DNA from 2 places in the Fulvimarina thalattae genome. Region 2 is predicted to be linked to the other one. Evidence: predicted binding sites of a transcription regulator. Region 2 holds the regulator's gene; the other holds the start of a gene.
What was found. The regulator LexA, encoded in region 2, represses DNA repair genes until DNA is damaged. The targets are predictions, from matches to a motif close to TGTTCNNNNTGTGTTCNG.
Positions count from the first base shown of each region.

Region 1 (9,370 bases), on a different contig from region 2:
TCGAGGGCGAGCCGCTCTACGCGGCCAGTCTCGATAACGAGGATTATCGTGCCCTTCTTGCTGAAACCGGCTTTGAAGTTCTCGACCAGCGCAACGAAGACCCGGATTGCGACTATCACACAGTTTGGCTGGCGCAGCGGCGCTAGAATGCAACGCTGACAGCTATAGCGCGATCTACTCCGCGGCGATCTTCGTCACCTTTTTCGTCGGCCGGCGCTCCAGAAGCTCCTTGAGGAAGCGGCCAGTATAGCTTTTCCGGGTCTCGCAGACTTGTTCAGGTGTGCCGGTCGCAACGATTTCGCCGCCGCCGTCACCCCCTTCTGGGCCAATGTCGACCAGCCAGTCGGCGGTCTTGATGACCTCAAGATTATGCTCGATGACGACCACCGTGTTGCCGCGCTCGACGAGGCCGTGCAGCACCTCGAGCAGCTTGGCGACGTCGTGGAAGTGGAGGCCCGTCGTTGGCTCGTCGAGAATGTAGAGCGTCTTGCCGGTCGCCTTGCGCGACAGCTCCTTCGCGAGCTTCACGCGTTGGGCCTCGCCGCCCGAGAGCGTCGTCGCCTGCTGGCCGACCTTGATATAGCCGAGGCCGACCTCTTTCAGCGCCACGAGCTTGTCACGCACAGCAGCGACCGGCGCGAAGAAGTCGACGCCTTCGTCCACGGTCATGTCGAGCACGTCGGCGATCGACTTTTCCTTGTACGTGACCTCAAGCGTCTCGCGGTTGTAGCGCTTGCCGTCGCAGACATCGCAGGTGACGTAGACATCGGGCAGGAAGTGCATCTCGATCTTGATGACGCCATCGCCTTGGCAGGCCTCGCAGCGCCCGCCCTTGACGTTGAACGAGAAGCGGCCGGGCTGATAACCGCGCGCCTTCGCCTCGGGCAGGCCCGCGAACCAATCTCGGATCGGCGTGAATGCGCCGGTATAGGTCGCCGGATTCGAGCGCGGCGTGCGGCCGATGGGCGACTGGTCGATATCGATGACCTTGTCGAGATGTTCAAGGCCCTCGATCCGGTCGTGCTCGGCCGGAACGTCCCGGCCATTGGCGATGCGGCGGGATGCGGCCTTGAACAGGGTCTCGATCAGGAAGGTCGACTTGCCGCCGCCGGAAACGCCGGTGACGCAGGAAAAGAGGCCGAGCGGGATCTCGGCGCTGACATTTTTCAGATTGTTGCCGCGCGCGCCGACAACTTTGACCGCCTTGCCCTTTTTCGCCTTCCGCCGTGCCTGCGGAACCGGAACGCCCATATCGCCTGACAGATACTGGCCCGTAATCGAATCCGGAGTTTCCATGATGTCGTCGGGCGTGCCCGAGGCGATGATCTTGCCGCCATGGACGCCTGCTGCGGGGCCGATATCGACCACATAATCGGCTGTCCGGATCGCGTCCTCGTCATGTTCGACGACGATTACCGTATTGCCGATGTCCCGAAGGTGCTTGAGCGTGACGAGCAGGCGCTCATTATCGCGCTGATGCAGACCGATCGAGGGCTCGTCCAGCACATAGAGAACACCTGTCAGCCCGGAGCCGATTTGGGAGGCGAGGCGGATGCGCTGGCTCTCTCCGCCTGAGAGGGTGCCCGAGGACCGGGACAGGGTGAGATAGTCGAGCCCGACATCGTTGAGGAAGCGCAGCCGGTCGCGAATCTCCTTCAGGATGCGGACGGCAATCTCGTTCTGCTTGTCGCTCAGGCTTTGCGGCAGGTTCTCGAACCACTCTGCCGCATTGCGGATCGAGAGATCGGCGACCTCGCCGATATGCTGGCCGGAAATCTTCACAGCCAGCGCCTCGGGCTTCAGCCGGTTGCCGTTGCAGGCGGGGCAGGGCGTTGCCGACATGAAGCGCTCTATCTCCTCGCGCATGAAGGCCGAATCGGTCTCGCGCCAGCGGCGGGAAAGATTCGGCACCACGCCCTCGAAGGTCTTGGTCGTCGAATAGGCGCGGAGCCCGTCCTTGAAACGGAACTCGACCTTATCCTTGCCTGTGCCGTTGAGGATGACGCCCTTTGCCTCATCCGACAGATCGGACCATTTGTCGGTCTGCTTGAAGCCGTAATGCTTGCCGAGCCCCTCCAGGGTCTGGCCGTAATAGGGCGAGGTTGACTTCGCCCAGGGCGCGATCGCGCCGTTCTTCAGCGTCATGTTCTCGTTCGGGACGACGAGCTTGGGATCGACTGCCTGCTGGGAGCCGAGGCCGTCGCATTTCGGGCAGGCGCCGAACGGGTTGTTGAAGGAGAAAAGCCGCGGCTCGATCTCCGGTATCGTAAAGCCGGACACCGGGCAGGCAAACTTTTCGGAAAAGAGCAGCCGCTCGTGGGTCTCGTTCTTGTTGCGGTTCGCCCCCGCATCGGCGAGCCGATCCTTCGGCAGCGGCTTGTCGGCGAATTCCGCGACCGCCAGACCGTCGGCCATGCCGAGCGCGGTCTCGATAGAGTCGGCGAGGCGGGACTTCATGTCCTCGCGCACAATGATGCGATCGACCACTACATCGATATCGTGCTTGTACTTCTTGTCGAGGGCCGGCACGTCGGCGATCTCGTAGTACTCGCCGTCTACCTTGACGCGCTGGAATCCCTTCTTCTGCAGCTCGGCCAGTTCCTTGCGGTATTCGCCCTTGCGGCCCCGGATCATCGGCGCAAGCAGATAGAGGCGCGTGCCCTCATCGAGCGCGAGCACTCGGTCGACCATCTGGCTCACCGTCTGGCTCTCGATCGGCAGCCCGGTCGCCGGCGAGATCGGGACGCCGACTCGCGCGAACAGCAGACGCATGTAATCGTAGATCTCGGTGACGGTCGCCACGGTCGAGCGCGGATTCTTCGACGTCGTTTTCTGTTCGATCGAGATCGCCGGCGAGAGGCCCTCGATGGAATCGACGTCCGGTTTCTGCATCATTTCCAGGAACTGCCGGGCATAGGCCGACAAGCTCTCGACATAACGACGCTGGCCTTCCGCATAAATCGTATCGAAGGCGAGGGAGGATTTGCCCGAGCCGGACAAGCCCGTCATGACGATCAGCTTGTCGCGCGGAATGTCGAGATCGACATTTTTGAGATTGTGTTCGCGCGCACCACGAATGGAGATCGTCTTGAGATCGGACATGAACGATACCGGCAGGAGATAAGGAAACTGGGATTTGGCCTATCTATGGAAACCAGCACCGAGTTTAAAGCACGGATTGACTCAAGGAAAGGCTTTGTTCTAATTTTGTTCCGTATCGTCGGCGATGCGTCGCACGGCCTTTTCTGTGAACGAACGAGGGAGCACCCTTTCGCGGCCGGGGGTGCGTCGTTAGGTTCGCGCGCATTCGTGTAAAGGAGTCATTCATGGCGGGCAGCGTCAATAAGGTCATCCTCGTCGGCAATCTCGGGGCCGACCCCGAAATGCGGCGCACACAGGACGGCAAGCCGATCGCGAACTTTTCGGTCGCGACTTCGGAAAGCTGGCGCGACCGCAATTCCGGCGAACGACGCGAGAAGACCGAATGGCATAGGGTCGTCTGCTTCAATGAGGGCCTGAACAAGGTCATCGAGCAGTACGTAAAGAAGGGCTCGAAGGTTTATATCGAGGGTCAGCTCCAGACCCGCAAATGGCAGGGACAGGACGGCCAGGAAAAGTACACGACAGAAGTCGTTCTGCAGGGCTTCAACTGCTCGCTCACTATGCTCGACGGCCGCGGTGAAGGCGGTGGCGGTGGCGACTATGGCGGCGGCGGATCACGCGGCGGTCCGCCGTCCGGCGGGTCTCGCGGCGGCGGCGGAGATTACGGTGGCGGTTCCGGCGGGGGCGGCGGCTATGGCGGTGGTGGCGGATCGCGCGATTTCGACGACGAAATTCCGTTCTGATCGGTCACGCCGCTCGAAGGTTTCCGGATGCGCCTGTGTCGCTGGATTTCTAGAGCTCGCTCTCGCGGGCTCTATCGTTCTGGCTGGTGCAGCAGTGGTCCATGCTGGAGAACCGGTCGTCGAGGACGTGCAGGTGACGCGCACCGGCGAGGGTGTCTACAGTTTCGGCGTCACCGTGAGGCATGACGACGAAGGAGCCGAGCACTACGCGGATCGCTGGGACGTCAAAGGTGCGGATGGAGCGGTCTACGTCACCCGCGAGCTTCTTCATCCGCACGTGAACGAACAGCCGTTTACCCGGTCCGAATTCGGGATCTCAATTCCCGCTGGCGTGACAAGCGTTTTGGTGTCGGGGCACGACAACGTGCTTGGAGAGGGCGAGGCGATGGAAGTCGGATTGCCCACGGAATAGACGCGTTTCCAAGCCAGATGGGCAAGCTACTCCTTCGTGCATCGATATTCGAAGGTTTGGAATGAGCCGGCAGCAGCCCGGCGTTTCTCTTGCCATCCATGCGTTTTTTCTCGACCTTTTGGACGATGACCGCGTCCAACGGTCTCGCGCGGTTTGCCGCAGTGCGATAACAGGAATATCAAGCGCTGGCGTTTTGGTTCGCCTGTGATAGAACGCGGCCAAACCGCATGAATTGAAATGGTTCCAGAGTCGAGGTCCGATGTCCGTTCGACGTCTTGCCGATGACAGCATCCAGCCCCAGAGCTTCGCGTTCACGGACGAGAACGCAGCATGGGCCGATGCCACCGTCCGCAAATATCCCGAGGGCCGGCAGCAGTCGGCCGTGATTCCTCTCCTGATGCGCGCGCAGGACCAGGAGGGCTGGGTCACAAAGGCTGCCATCGAGCACGTTGCCGATCGCCTGGCTATGCCGCTGATCCGCGTTCTCGAGGTCGCGACCTTCTACACGCAGTTCATGCTTCAGCCGATCGGGACGCGCGCCCATGTGCAGGTCTGCGGGACGACGCCCTGCATGCTGCGTGGCGCGGAGGACCTGAAGGCGGTCTGCAAGAAGAAGATCCACCCCGAACCGTTCCACCGCAACTCGTCCGGCACGCTTTCGTGGGAAGAAGTCGAATGTCAGGGTGCCTGCGTGAACGCCCCGATGATCATGATCTTCAAGGATGCCTATGAGGATCTGACCCCGGAACGGCTGGAAGAGATCATCGACGAGTTCGACGCCGGCAACGGCGCCAAAGTAACAACCGGCCCGCAGAACGGTCGCCATCAGTCCGTGCCCATCGGTGGCCTGACGTCGCTGACCGAGGACTACGATGACCTGATCGCCGAACAGAAGCGGGAAGGCGCGCACGGCGCGGCCAACGGCTCCGCGGATCAGGGCCAGGGCGCTGGTGCGGCAATCTCAACGCCGCCTTCAGAGGCCGGGCGACCGGACAGCGAGTCCGTCTATACAGATCCCAGCACCGCTAGTCCCGGCAAGGCGGATGCCGAGACAACGCCTCAGAGTGCCGAGCGGGACGAGAGCGACGAACTTGTCGCTGAAGCCCACGATCCGAGCGCCGGTCAGGAAGGCGGTACGGAAGAGGGGAAGACCGGGCAGGAAGAGCGCGATGCGGCCGAGTCGGGCGTCGTGACCGGCGACGACGAAAGCGCGGCTCCGCAGATGTCCGGCGGCACTTTCCTGGATAAGGAAGCTGCCGCGCGCGACGCGGTCGTACGGGACTTCAAGGTGGTCGACGATGCCGGCGGAACCGATATCGAGCGGGCCCGCGAAGGTGAGCCGTCACCGGATCTCGTGAACCGCGACGAAGGTCGGTCGCTGGAGGGGAAACGCGCCGATACATCCGACACCCGTCCAGGCCCTGTATACGCGGATACCTTCGCGACAGAGGCAGATGACAGGCGCAAGCCGTCCGAGATGCCGGAAGCTCCGGCGCCTGGGATCGGAAAGCCGATCGATGAGCAGCCGGCTCTTCCATCCGCCGATGAAGATCTGGGGGAGGGCGAGCGTCCTGAAGGCTTGTTGACCGAACCTGAGGGCGGCAAGAAAGACGATCTTCAGAAAATTAAGGGGATCGGGCCGGTTATCGAGGCTAAGCTGAACGAACTTGGCGTTTTCCACTACCGGCAGGTCGCGGCATGGCGACGCGAAGAACTGGTATGGGTCGACAATTACCTTAATTTTCGGGGACGCGCCGTGCGCGACCAATGGGTCGAACAGGCCAAGGTTCGCTCGGACTACGGTGCCGAAAACGACGACGAAACATCGGGTTCGTAAGCAAGGAGCGGGTATATGCTGGCCGACAAGGACCGCATCTTCACCAATATATACGGGCTCCGCGACAAGAGCCTGAAGGCGGCAATGAAGCGCGGCCATTTCGATGGCACGAAGGACATCATCGAGAAAGGCCGCGACTGGATCATCAATGAGATGAAGGCGTCTGGCCTTCGCGGACGTGGCGGCGCTGGCTTCCCGACCGGACTCAAATGGTCCTTCATGCCCAAGGAGAGCGCGGGACGTCCGCATTATCTCGTGGTCAATGCTGACGAGTCCGAACCCGGGACGTGTAAGGACCGGGAAATCATGCGCAACGACCCGTTTACGCTGATCGAGGGTTGCGTCATCGCCGGTTTCGCAATGGGGGCTCACACTGCCTTCATCTACATCCGCGGCGAATACATACGTGAACGCGAGGCGCTGCAGAAAGCTGTCGACGAGTGCTACGACGCGGGCTTGCTGGGTCGCGACAACAAGTGCGGTTGGGACTTCGATGTCGTCGTCCACCACGGCGCCGGCGCCTATATCTGCGGCGAGGAAACGGCGCTTCTCGAGAGCCTTGAAGGCAAAAAAGGCCAGCCTCGCCTCAAGCCACCATTTCCGGCGAATGTTGGACTCTACGGTTGCCCGACGACGGTCAACAACGTCGAATCGATCGCGGTTGCCCCCACCATTCTGCGGCGCGGCGGCGGTTGGTTCGCAGGGATCGGCCGGGAGAACAACACGGGCACCAAGCTCTTCTGTATCTCAGGCCATGTCGAGCAGCCCTGCACGGTCGAAGAGGCGATGAGCATCTCCTTCCGTGAGCTGATCGAGAAGCATTGTGGCGGTGTGCGCGGCGGCTGGGACAATCTTCTTGCGGTGATTCCCGGTGGCTCCTCCGTGCCGGTGGTTCCGGCCAAGGACATTATCGACGCGCCGATGGATTTTGACGGGCTGAAGGAGATCAAGACATCTCTCGGCACCGCCGCCGTCATCGTGATGGACAAGTCGACCGACATCGTGAAGGCGATTGCCCGCATCTCTTACTTCTACAAGCATGAGAGCTGCGGCCAGTGCACGCCGTGCCGCGAGGGCACCGGCTGGATGTGGCGCGTGATGGAGCGCATGGCTGTGGGTAACGCCAAGAAAAGCGAGATCGACATGCTGCTTCAGGTGACGAAACAGGTCGAGGGCCACACGATCTGCGCCCTCGGCGACGCGGCGGCCTGGCCGATCCAGGGGCTGATGCGCCATTTCCGCCCGGAGATCGAGCGCCGGATCGATGAATATTCGCGCAACGCCGATCTCGACCGGCCGCATTTGGTGGCAGCGGAGTAGAGTGGGTCGTGCACGCGATCGTGCGATACGTTAAATTTTGCCGGGAGCCGAATTGGCGCGGATACGCTTCGGTCGCCCGGAAGAGAAAGTTTGAAAGACGATGACACAGCTCAAAGTCGATGGCCGCGAGGTCGATGTTCCGGATCACTTCACGCTGCTTCAGGCGTGCGAGGAAGCGGGCGCCGAAATTCCCCGCTTCTGCTTCCATGAGCGGCTGTCGATCGCCGGCAACTGCCGCATGTGCCTCGTTGAGGTTAAGGGCGGTCCGCCAAAACCCGCCGCGTCCTGCGCCATGGGCGTGAAGGATCTGCGCAAGGGCCCGAACGGCGAGCTGCCGGAAGTCTTCACCACAACGCCGATGGTCAAGAAGGCCCGTGAAGGCGTGATGGAGTTCCTGCTGATCAACCATCCGCTCGATTGCCCGATCTGCGATCAGGGCGGCGAGTGCGATCTGCAGGACCAGGCAATGGCCTACGGCGTCGATTCCTCGCGTTATGTCGAGAACAAGCGTGCCGTTGAGGACAAGTATATCGGCCCGCTCGTCAAGACGATCATGACGCGCTGCATCCACTGCACGCGCTGTGTCCGCTTTACGACGGAAGTCGCCGGCATTTCCGAGCTCGGCCTCGTCGGCCGTGGCGAGGATGCCGAGATCACTACCTATCTCGAACAGGCGATGACCTCGGAGCTCCAGGGTAATGTCATCGATCTCTGTCCGGTCGGCGCGCTGACGTCTCGTCCTTACGCCTTCCAGGCCCGACCGTGGGAGCTGACGAAGACCGAGACGATCGACGTGATGGACGCGGTCGGTTCTGGCATCCGCGTCGATACACGGGGTCGTGAGGTGATGCGCATCCTGCCGCGCACCAACGAAGCCGTGAATGAGGAGTGGATTTCTGACAAGACGCGCTTCATCTGGGACGGCCTGCGCGTCCAGCGCCTCGACAAGCCCTATGTGCGTAAGGATGGCCGCCTTCAGCCGGCGAGCTGGCCGGAGGCCTTCGCGGCCGTGAAGGCAAAGCTTGATTCGACCGATGCCTCGAAGGTTGGCGCGATCGCCGGCGATCTCTCGGCCGTAGAGGACATGTGGGCGATGAAGCGCCTGATGGGCGAGATTGGCTCGGCGAACATCGATTGCCGTCAGGATGGATCGGTCAGTCATCCGGCCGATGGTCGCGCATCCTACATTTTCAACACGACGATCGCCGGGATCGAAGAGGCTGACGCGCTTCTCATCATCGGCGCCAATCCGCGCTTCGAAGCCTCCGTTCTCAACGCGCGAATCCGCAAGCGCTGGCGGATGGAGGGCTTTCCGATCGGCGTCATCGGCGAGAACACTGATCTTCGGTACGATTACACCTATCTCGGCGCCGGCACGGACACGCTGTCCGACATCGAAGGCGCGAGCCAAGGCTTCTTCGAGGCACTTAAGGGTGCCGAGCGGCCGATGATCATCTTGGGGCAGGGGGCTCTCTCCGGGGATAACGGTTCGGCCATTCTCGCCTCCGTAGCCGCTCTTGCCCGTGAGATCGGCGCAGTCACCGACAGCTGGAACGGCTTCAACGTGATGCAGACCGCGGCTTCGCGCGTCGGCGGTCTCGATATCGGCTTCGTGCCGGGCGATGGCGGCCAGACCGCAGCTCAGATGGTGTCCGGCGGTGTCGACCTTCTCTTCAACATGGCTGCCGACGAGATCGACGTTCCGGATGGACCGTTCGTCGTCTACATGGGCAGCCATGGCGACAAGGGCGCAAGCCGCGCTGACGTCATCCTGCCGACCGCCGCCTATACCGAGAAATCCGGTACCTACGTCAATCTCGAAGGCCGGGCTCAGGTCGCGAGCCGCGCATCTTTCCCTCCCGGCGAGGCGAAGGAAGACTGGGCTGTCATCCGCGCGCTTTCGGCCGTCATCGGCAAGCAGCTGCCCTTCGATTCGCTGATGCAGCTGCGCAAGGA
Region 1 covers NZ_JBEHWS010000010.1:112,990-122,359, reverse strand. The annotation lists gene ABRA89_RS13830 (class I SAM-dependent DNA methyltransferase) at 1-146, shown strand, start outside; gene uvrA (excinuclease ABC subunit UvrA) at 175-3,102, opposite strand; gene ABRA89_RS13820 (single-stranded DNA-binding protein) at 3,327-3,845, shown strand; gene ABRA89_RS13815 (hypothetical protein) at 3,940-4,257, shown strand; partial or broken gene nuoE (NADH-quinone oxidoreductase subunit NuoE) at 4,517-5,123, shown strand; gene nuoF (NADH-quinone oxidoreductase subunit NuoF) at 6,110-7,414, shown strand; gene nuoG (NADH-quinone oxidoreductase subunit NuoG) at 7,515-9,370, shown strand, end outside.
Region 1: uvrA (excinuclease ABC subunit UvrA) is a predicted target of LexA. The motif match lies at 3,198-3,215, and genes of this name have one in related genera.

Region 2 (9,370 bases):
GCCCTCTCCATGGCGGCTCTCATCTGGGCGGCGTCGCGGCTGGAGCCCGCGCGTGTCGGCATTCTCCTGATGGCGGAGGTCCTCGTCGGCGCGCTTTCCGCCGCATGGATCGCGGGCGAAGCGCTTGGCACCCTGGAACTTGCGGGTGGGGCGCTGGTGCTGATCGCCGGTATTCTGGAAGTTTGGCCGAGGAAAGAGGAGCTTCAGCCGTCGTCGGGGTGATAGCGGAGCAGCACTTCGCGCACCGCTTTGGGGATCGCGCACGATTTGTGGGACCTGGCCTCCACAAACACCTCGACAGTCCGATAAATCGCGTGGACCTCGCCCGTGCGGTACGTCCCGAGTGTCAGCTCCAGCGTGACACTCTTGCCGCCGATGCGGGCGATCATGCCATTGATCCACGTGCAGTCGCCGGCAAGCAGCTCCTGGCGGAATTCGGTCTCAGCCTTCAACGTGACCGTGTGGATGCCGTGGCTTTCCGTCAGCGCTCTCATACTGAGCCCCGTCTTTTCCCAGAAGAGAAACGAGGCGTCGTCGAAGACTGGCGCGTACCAGCGCACGTTCATGTGCCCGAACTGGTCGAGATGCCATGGATGGACGACCGAGCCGCCAAGATCGATGCCGCTGCTTCCGGTGTTTTCCGACATTGTCATCCTCCCCAATCGTCTGAGGACAAGCCTAACCTGAAGCGCTCGCCGCCGAAACGAAGCTTGTCCGTGCGAGCGGTTCGTCGAGGCCGCGCGGCTCGTAGACGTGGCGGGCGAGGAAATAGCGGGTGAGGGCAAAGCCGGTTTTCAGGGTTTCGCCATCTGCCGCGCGATCGGTCTCGGTGAGAAAAGCGGGGAGGGCGAGAAGTTTATCGCGATAGGGTTCGCCCGGTTCGCGGCTTACCGCGCGGCCGCTCTTCGGCGAAACGTAGATGAGATTGTCTCTCGTTCCGGTTGCTGCGCATTGCGCCAGATCGAGACCGAAGCCGAGTTCTTCCAGAACCGCAAGCTCGAAGCGGAGCATGAGTTCACCTGCTGTCAGGCGATCCGCATTCAGATTTTCCAGAAGCACGATCAGCCCGTCATGCAGACGCGGATGCGGGTCGCGCTCGGGGAGAAGTCGCAGATGGCTCGCCGCGAGCTGCACGCCGTGGAGCCCGACGGCGCTCTCCATCAGCCCGCCCGCGCGGGAAAGGACGGGCTCAAGCGCGAAGGCCCCCATATGCTCGTCGAGCCGCGCCCGCCAATGCGCCATCACCGAATTGCCGGGCTGAAGCACTGGCCGCATCGACTTTGACCGCCCGCCACGCACGAGACCCAAATGTCGCCCACGCGATCGTGTCATCAGTTCGGCGATGACGCTGGTCTCGCCGTGCCGGCGGACACCGAGAACGATGCCTTCCTCACGCCATTCCATGGGCTGCCGCCCTTATTGCTGCACGATCTCGCGCGTCGCGTCGAAGGCGATGTCCTTGTTGCGCTCCATGATGTAGCGCAGGTCCCAGTCGTCGCGGCAGAGATAGACCGGCCGGTCGTCGCGGTCGCGGACGATCTGGTTGGTGTTGTCCTTGATGAACTGCTTGAGCGTCTGCTCGTTCGCGCAGCGGATCCAGCGCGCGACATTGTACTGCACCGGCTCGAAGGTGACATCCGCCTTGTACTCGCCCGAGATGCGAGAGGCGAGAACGTCCAGCTGCAGCGGCCCGACGACGCCGACGATCCAGTCCGATCCGATGGTCGGTCGGAACACCTGGACGAGGCCCTCCTGCGCAAGGTCTTCGAGCCCCCGGCGCAGCTGCTTCATTTTCATCGTATCTTCGAGGCGCACGCGGCGCAGCACTTCCGGCGCGAAGGCGGGAAGGCCGGTGAAGCGGAAGGTCTCTCCCTCGGTCAGCGTGTCGCCCACCTGGAGGGTGCCGTGGTTCGGAATACCGATCACGTCGCCGGCATAGGCTTCCTCGGTAAGCGAGCGCTCCTGCGCCACGAAATAGATCGGATTCGACACTGCGATCGCCTTGCCCGAGCGCACATGGTCGAGCTTCATGCCGCGCTTGAAATGGCCCGAGCAGAACCGAACGAAGGCGACGCGGTCCCGGTGCTTGGGGTCCATGTTCGCCTGCACCTTGAACACGAAGCCGGAGACCTTTTCACCCGATGGATCGATCGGACCCTTGTCGGAGGGCTGCGGCCGCGGCTCGGGCGCATGGGCGGCGATGAGGTCCATCAGCCGGTCGACGGCGAAGTTTTCGAGCGCGGAGCCGAAGACCACCGGCGTCAGATGGCCGTCACGATAGCTCTGGGCGTCGAAACTGGCATAGCCTTCCGCCGCGAGCTCGGCCGCCTCGCGAAAGCCGGAATAGGTGTCGGCTCCGAGAGCCTGTTCCAGCGCCGGATCATCAAGCCCATCGTCGAAATGCTTGGTTCCGTCGCCCTTTGCCGAGATGAAATCGTGTTCGGCGAGATCGTACACGCCTTTGAAGAGCCCGCCCTGACCCACCGGCCAGACCATGGGCGCGACGTCCATCGCGAGCTGCTCCTCGATCTCGTCGAGGAGTTCGAACGGATCGCGGCCCTCGCGGTCGATCTTGTTGACGAAGGTGATGATGGGGATGTCGCGCAGGCGGCAGATCTCGAAGAGCTTGCGCGTCTGGCCCTCGATGCCCTTTGCCGCGTCGATCACCATGATCGCGGAGTCGACGGCAGTCAGTGTCCGATAGGTGTCCTCGGAAAAGTCGCTATGGCCCGGCGTATCGAGGAGGTTGAAGTTGATGCCGTCCTTCTGGAACGTCATCACCGAGGAGGTGACCGAGATGCCGCGATCCTTCTCGATGCCCATCCAATCGGATTTCGCCCGCGCCTTGTTGCCCTTGGCGCGCACCGCGCCCGCCATCTCGATCGCGCCACCGGTGAGCAGCAGCTTTTCCGTCAGCGTCGTCTTACCGGCGTCCGGATGCGAGATGATCGCGAAGGTTCGGCGGTTGGAAAAGCTGAACTTTGCGGAAGCCGCAGGGATCGGCTTTTCTTCGGCCTCGAGGGCAAGGCTGCTCATGGCGGGCTTTCTTCAGGTGCTCGAACGTCGATAAGCGCCCTTCTCGCCAAGAAAAACGGCGCATCTGTGGGGCGGTATCACGCATCAATGTACGATGACTCGCATGTCGCACAAGCCGCCGTCTTGCGAAACAGGCCAGATGAGGCTTTTCCTGATTCCCGATTCGTTCCGATTCGGCTCTTGCGGAACACAATAAGAACATATAGGCTTGTTCAGGATTTGTTTTGGAGGCGCCGAGACGCATGCTGACGCGCAAGCAGCACGAACTTCTCAAATTTATCGACGCTCGGCTCAACGAGACCGGTGTTCCGCCGTCCTTCGACGAAATGAAGGACGCGCTGGAGTTGAAGTCGAAATCGGGCATCCATCGCCTGATCACCGCGCTGGAAGAGCGCGGCTTCATCCGCCGGCTGCCGAATCGGGCACGAGCTCTCGAAGTCCTCAAGCTCCCGGATGCGATGCGCAGGCCGGAGCCGCAACAGCCTGCCCAGCGCGGCTTCAAGCCAAGCGTCATCGAGGGTTCGAAAGGCCAGCCGGCGAAGCCGCGCGGCGGTTCGGAAGACGGCGCAGCGAACGAAAATATCTCGATTCCGGTCATGGGCCGGATTGCTGCCGGTGTTCCGATCTCGGCGATCCAGCACAACACCCATTCGATCTCGATCCCGCCCGACATGATCATGGGCGGTGAGCACTATGCCCTTGAGGTGAAGGGCGACTCGATGGTCGAGGCGGGCATTCTCGACGGCGATACGGTTGTGATCCGCCGCGGCGACACCGCCATTCCCGGCGAGATCGTCGTGGCCCTCGTCGATGACGAGGAGGCGACGCTCAAACGCTTCCGCAAGAAGGGCGACACGATCGCGCTGGAAGCGGCAAATCCAGCCTATGAGACGCGGATCTTCGGCGCCGACCGGGTGCGTGTGCAGGGTAAGCTCGTCGGGCTGATCCGGCGGTACTGATCTCGGGCTGAGCGGCACGCTACTTAGCTTCGGCCGACGGAGATGCGTCGGCGGTTGTCGAATTGGTTGGCGGCTGCTCGTCCTCTGCCTCTGGCTTACGCCAGTATTCCGGCCAGGGCGCATGGCGGTGGTGGTTCCAATCGCCGGGATCTTCGGGAACGGAGCGGCTGACTTCGATCTGGCCCGTCTCAGGATTGCGTGAGATCGCCAGTGAGCCGGTCCGCCGCAGCGTCCTAAGCGTTACGAGATAGGCGCCCGAACGACATTCCCGGGTCCGGGCCGCCCGTGCGACAAACGCGATCTCCCCGCCGTCGCAGGCCTCGCCAAGCAGGCGATAGTCTGTCGTATAGGCAACGGAAATTCCGCTTCGCGTGGTAAACCGGCAGAGCTTCGCTTCGCAGTCTTCGAGGCCGGGTACAACGCCGCGGTGTTCTGTTTCAACCGTACGGTAGGCGTGGTCCCATTGATCGGAGACGAAGCCATTGGGCCGCGCCTTCGAATAGGCAATCGATCCGCCATCGAGGAGCGCGAAGGTCTTGCCGTCTTCGAAGATCAGCAATTCCGGTGGACCGGCGCGTTGGGCGGCGAGGGCGAGACCGCTCGCCAGAACCGGAAGGGCCAGCCATCGCAATCGCCCGACCGGTAGACAGAAGGCGAGGAGCGCTGCCGTCAGGACGAGCAATGCAGCCGGCTGGACGAGCCCCGTTCCGTAATCGGGCAGGCGGTTTGCAAGGTCGGATGCGATCGCAATGAGGAATTCGAGGCCGAGCCCGACGATCGCGAATGCAACGGCGTCGAGCCCGAATGGCATGAGGATGACCCCGACAAGCGCCATCGGCATGATCAGCAGTGCGAAGAGCGGCATGACGATGAGATTGGCGACCAGCCCGAAGGGTGCAAAGCGCTGGAAGTGGAAGACCGCGTAAGGCGCGGTCGCCAGGCCGGCGATCAGCGCCGTCGCGGCTGTGCCGACGAAGAAGATGAGGATCGCGCGCGCCGCACCGTCCTTGATCTCGCGTGAGCGTCCGCTCCGATATCGGCTGAAGGCACTATAGACGCCGACAAGGCCGACGGTGGCGGCAAAGCTCATCTGGAAGCTGGCGGTCATCACGGCGTGCGGCGTCCATGCCAGAATGAGGATGGCGGCGATGGAGACGTTGCGCATGGTGATCGCAGGCCGGTCGAAGAGGACGGCGAGCAGCATGACGAGGAGCATGAGATAGGCGCGCTCGGTGGCGACGCTCGAACCGGAGAGGACGAGATAGAAGGTCGAGACGCCAATGGCGCCGACGGCTGCGATCTTCTTCACCGGCCAGACCAGGGCGAGGGAGCCGGCGAAGACCAGGGTTCGACGTATCGAGACCATGGCGAAGCCGGCGACGAGCGCGACGTGGAGGCCGGAAATCGCGAGAATATGCGCAAGGCCGGTCGCGCGCAGAGCCTCGCTGGTCTCTTCATCGATCCCGTCGCGCTGGCCGGTGACGAGCGCGGCGGCGACGGCACCGGGCTGGCCGGGAATGAGCGAGCGGATGCGGTCGGTCACCGTTCCGCGCAGATCGGCGACGGCGATCTGGAAGCGTTCGCCGACCGTCAGCGGCGTATCGTCCTTGCCCACCTCGGACTGCGGTTTCGGGATTCCGAGGGAAAAGCCATAGGCGCCGAGGCCATCGAAATAAGGAACGAAGGCGAAATCGTAGCTGCCGGGAAAGGCCGGGCCGGAGGGCGGACGCAGGCGGACAAGCCCCTCGTATCGGTCGCCCGGCCGCATGATGTCGTGCTCTCCTGCAACCACGATCCGCACGCGCTCGGGCGGTCGGGAAAGGACCGGGCGTTCGCTCGAGCGGATATCGACGAGATAGCGAGAGCGGTTCCGGTCATCTTTTTCATGGCTGGCGACGCGTCCGCCGATGAAGACGGTCGCTTCGCCGGAGAAAATCGTCGTGTCCGTGCGCCAGAGCTCGAACTGGGCGAGAAGCAGCCCGGCGAGCAAGCTTGTCAGGATGAGGATCAATGTCGGCCGGGCTGCCGATCTTAAGAGGTGGTTCGAGAGAAGTGCGACTGACAGAAACGCGGCCACAAGCGTGATCGCCGCCGTTCCTGCGCCGAAGCCGAAAACTGCGACCGCGCCGGCGGCCATGGCGACCGGGATGAGATGAAACGTCGTCCGGTAGGCTTTTTCACGCTCCCATTCGGATGCAAGCCATGTTCCAAAGGCCGGAAATGCTTGGAATATCCCGAATGCTGACGCCCCGACAAAGCGCTGCCGGACCCGTGAGGAAAAAAGCGCGAAGCGTTCGCGCCAGCCGGAGGCGAGGTCCTGGTCTGCCGGTTCGCTCAACTCCCGCCTGTCCATTCCTTGTTTCGTGGATAGGCTATGGTACACACCCGCCGAAAAGACGCGATCGAAAAATCGAGCGTTTTGCTATCTGAAATGAATGGAGAAGACATGACGGACGGCGTCGTCACCCGTTTTGCGCCCTCGCCCACCGGATTTCTTCATATCGGCGGAGCGCGGACCGCGCTGTTCAACTGGCTCTATGCTCGTGCGAAGGGCGGCAAAATGCTGCTGCGCATCGAGGATACCGATCGCGAGCGCTCGACGCACGAGGCGGTCGACGCGATCATCGAAGGCCTGAAATGGATGGGCCTCGAAGCCGATGGCGAGCCGGTGTCGCAGTTCGCCAATGGCGACCGGCATCGCGCGGTGGCGGAAGAACTGCTCGCCAAGGGGCAGGCCTATAAATGCTATGCCAGCCAGGAAGAACTCGCCGAGATGCGCGAGAAGGCCAAAGCCGAGAAGCGCCCCCCGCGCTATGACGGGCGCTGGCGCGACCGCGACCCGTCCGAGGCTCCGGCCGGTGTCGATCCGGTCATACGGCTAAAGGCGCCGCTCGACGGCGAGACGATCGTCGACGATCAGGTGCAGGGGCGCGTGCGGTTCAACAACAAGGAGCTCGACGATTTCGTGCTCCTGCGCTCGGACGGATCGCCCACCTATATGCTCGCCGTCGTCGTCGACGACCACGACATGGGCGTCACCCACATCATCCGCGGCGACGATCACCTCACCAACGGCGCGCGGCAGGCCCTGATCTACAAGGCGATGGGCTGGGATGTGCCGGTGATGGCGCATATCCCGCTGATCCATGGGCCGGACGGCGCCAAACTGTCCAAGCGTCATGGCGCCCTCGGCATCGAGGCTTATCGCGCCATGGGCTATCTGCCGGTGGCCTTGCGCAACTATCTGGTCCGGCTCGGATGGGCTCATGGTGACGACGAGATCATCTCGACCGAGGACATGATTTCCTGGTTCGACGTTTCGGAGATCAACAAGGGCGCGGCGCGGTTCGACTTCAAGAAGCTCGAAGCGCTGAACGGTTGGTGGATCCGCCAGTCCGGCGACGAGGCCTTGACCGACCAGCTGATGGCCGAACGCGACGTTCTGCCGAACGGCGATCTCTTGAAGGGCGCACCGTATGGCGCGGTGCGGGAAAAATTGCTGGCGGCGATGCCCGGACTCAAGGAGCGCGCCAAGACGCTCGTGGAGCTGACCGACAGCGCGACATACCTCTTCGCCCAGCGTCCGCTTCCTCTGGAGGATAAGGCCGAGACGATCCTGTCCGATGGCGGACGCGAGACAATCTCGGAACTGACGCCGCGCCTTGAAGCGGTGTCGGAGTGGGCGGTCGAGCCGCTAGAGGCCGAAGTGCGGGCGTTTGCCGAGGAGAAGGGCCTGAAGCTCGGCAAGGCAGCGCAGCCGCTGCGTGCAGCGCTGACCGGTCGGTCCACTTCGCCGGGCGTGTTCGACGTCTTGGCGGTTCTCGGCCGAGAGGAGTCGCTCGCACGGCTGAAGGACCAGTTTCCCAGCTAATGGAAACGCTTTCGCGATTCCGGCTTGATGATTTATACCGCAGTGCAAGGCCCCAACTTGTTCCGTCCGCACGGATGAAGTAGGCAGAGCAATTAAAACCTTGTGCGCTGCAAAAATCCTTGGATTGAAAAGCGGCTGAGAACGGAAGGGGAAAAAAAGATGACGGACCAATCCGCCAAATTCACGATGGGATCCGAGACGGCCGACCTGCCTCGCCGCTCGGGAACGATCGGCCCCGAAGTCGTCGACGTCACCCAGCTCTACAAGGACACGGGTCTCTTCACCTTCGATCCGGGCTTTTCCTCGACCGCCTCGTGCGAATCGAAGATCACCTATATCGACGGTGACAACGGCATTCTCCTTCACCGCGGCTATTCGATCGATGAACTCGCCGAGAAGGGCGACTATCTCGAGACCTGTTATCTGCTGCTTTACGGCGAGCTGCCGACGGCCCGCGAGAAAGAAGACTTCGTCTACCGCGTGACCCGCCATACCATGGTTCACGAGCAGATGAACCGGTTCTTCACTGGCTTCCGGCGCGACGCCCATCCGATGGCCGTCATGGTCGCCTGTGTCGGCGCGCTGTCTGCATTCTATCATGACTCGACGGATATCGCCGATCCGCACCAGCGGATGATCGCGTCCCTGCGCATGATCGCGAAGATGCCGACGATCGCGGCGATGGCTTACAAGTACCACATCGGCCAGCCTTTCGTTTATCCGCGCAACGATCTCGATTATGCGGAAAACTTCCTGCACATGTGCTTCGCGGTGCCGTGCGAGCCCTATGAGATCAATCCCGTTCTCGCGCGTGCGATGGATCGCATCTTCACGCTGCACGCCGACCACGAGCAGAACGCCTCGACCTCGACGGTGCGTCTGGCAGGCTCATCGGGCGCAAACCCGTTCGCCTGCATCGCGGCTGGTGTCGCCTGCCTCTGGGGTCCGGCCCATGGCGGCGCGAACGAGGCGGCTCTCAACATGCTGATGGAAATCGGTACGGCGGACCGCATTCCGGAATTCATCGATCGCGCGAAGGACAAGAACGATCCGTTCCGCCTGATGGGCTTCGGCCACCGGGTCTATAAGAACTACGATCCGCGCGCGAAGATCATGCAGAAGACCTGTCATGAAGTCCTCGACGAGCTCGGCGTACGCGACGATCCGCTTCTCGAAGTCGCGATGGAGCTGGAGCGCATCGCGCTGACCGATCAGTACTTCATCGACAAGAAGCTCTATCCGAACGTCGACTTCTATTCCGGCATCACGCTGAAGGCCCTCGGTTTCCCAACCGCGATGTTCACGGTGCTTTTCGCCGTCGCGCGCACCGTCGGCTGGATCGCCCAGTGGAAGGAAATGATCGAGGATCCCAAGCAGCGCATCGGCCGTCCGCGCCAACTCTACACCGGCGCGGCGCAGCGCGAATATGCGCCGGTCGATACGCGCGACTGATCAAGCGTCTGGCTCGCTCGAACGCGGGACCTGATATCAGACATTATCGACG
Region 2 covers NZ_JBEHWS010000001.1:237,620-246,989, forward strand. The annotation lists gene ABRA89_RS01100 (DMT family transporter) at 1-222, shown strand, start outside; gene ABRA89_RS01105 (acyl-CoA thioesterase) at 204-647, opposite strand; gene recO (DNA repair protein RecO) at 679-1,404, opposite strand; gene ABRA89_RS01115 (peptide chain release factor 3) at 1,417-3,036, opposite strand; gene lexA (transcriptional repressor LexA) at 3,279-3,995, shown strand; gene ABRA89_RS01125 (ComEC/Rec2 family competence protein) at 4,015-6,333, opposite strand; gene gltX (glutamate--tRNA ligase) at 6,442-7,866, shown strand; gene gltA (citrate synthase) at 8,026-9,318, shown strand.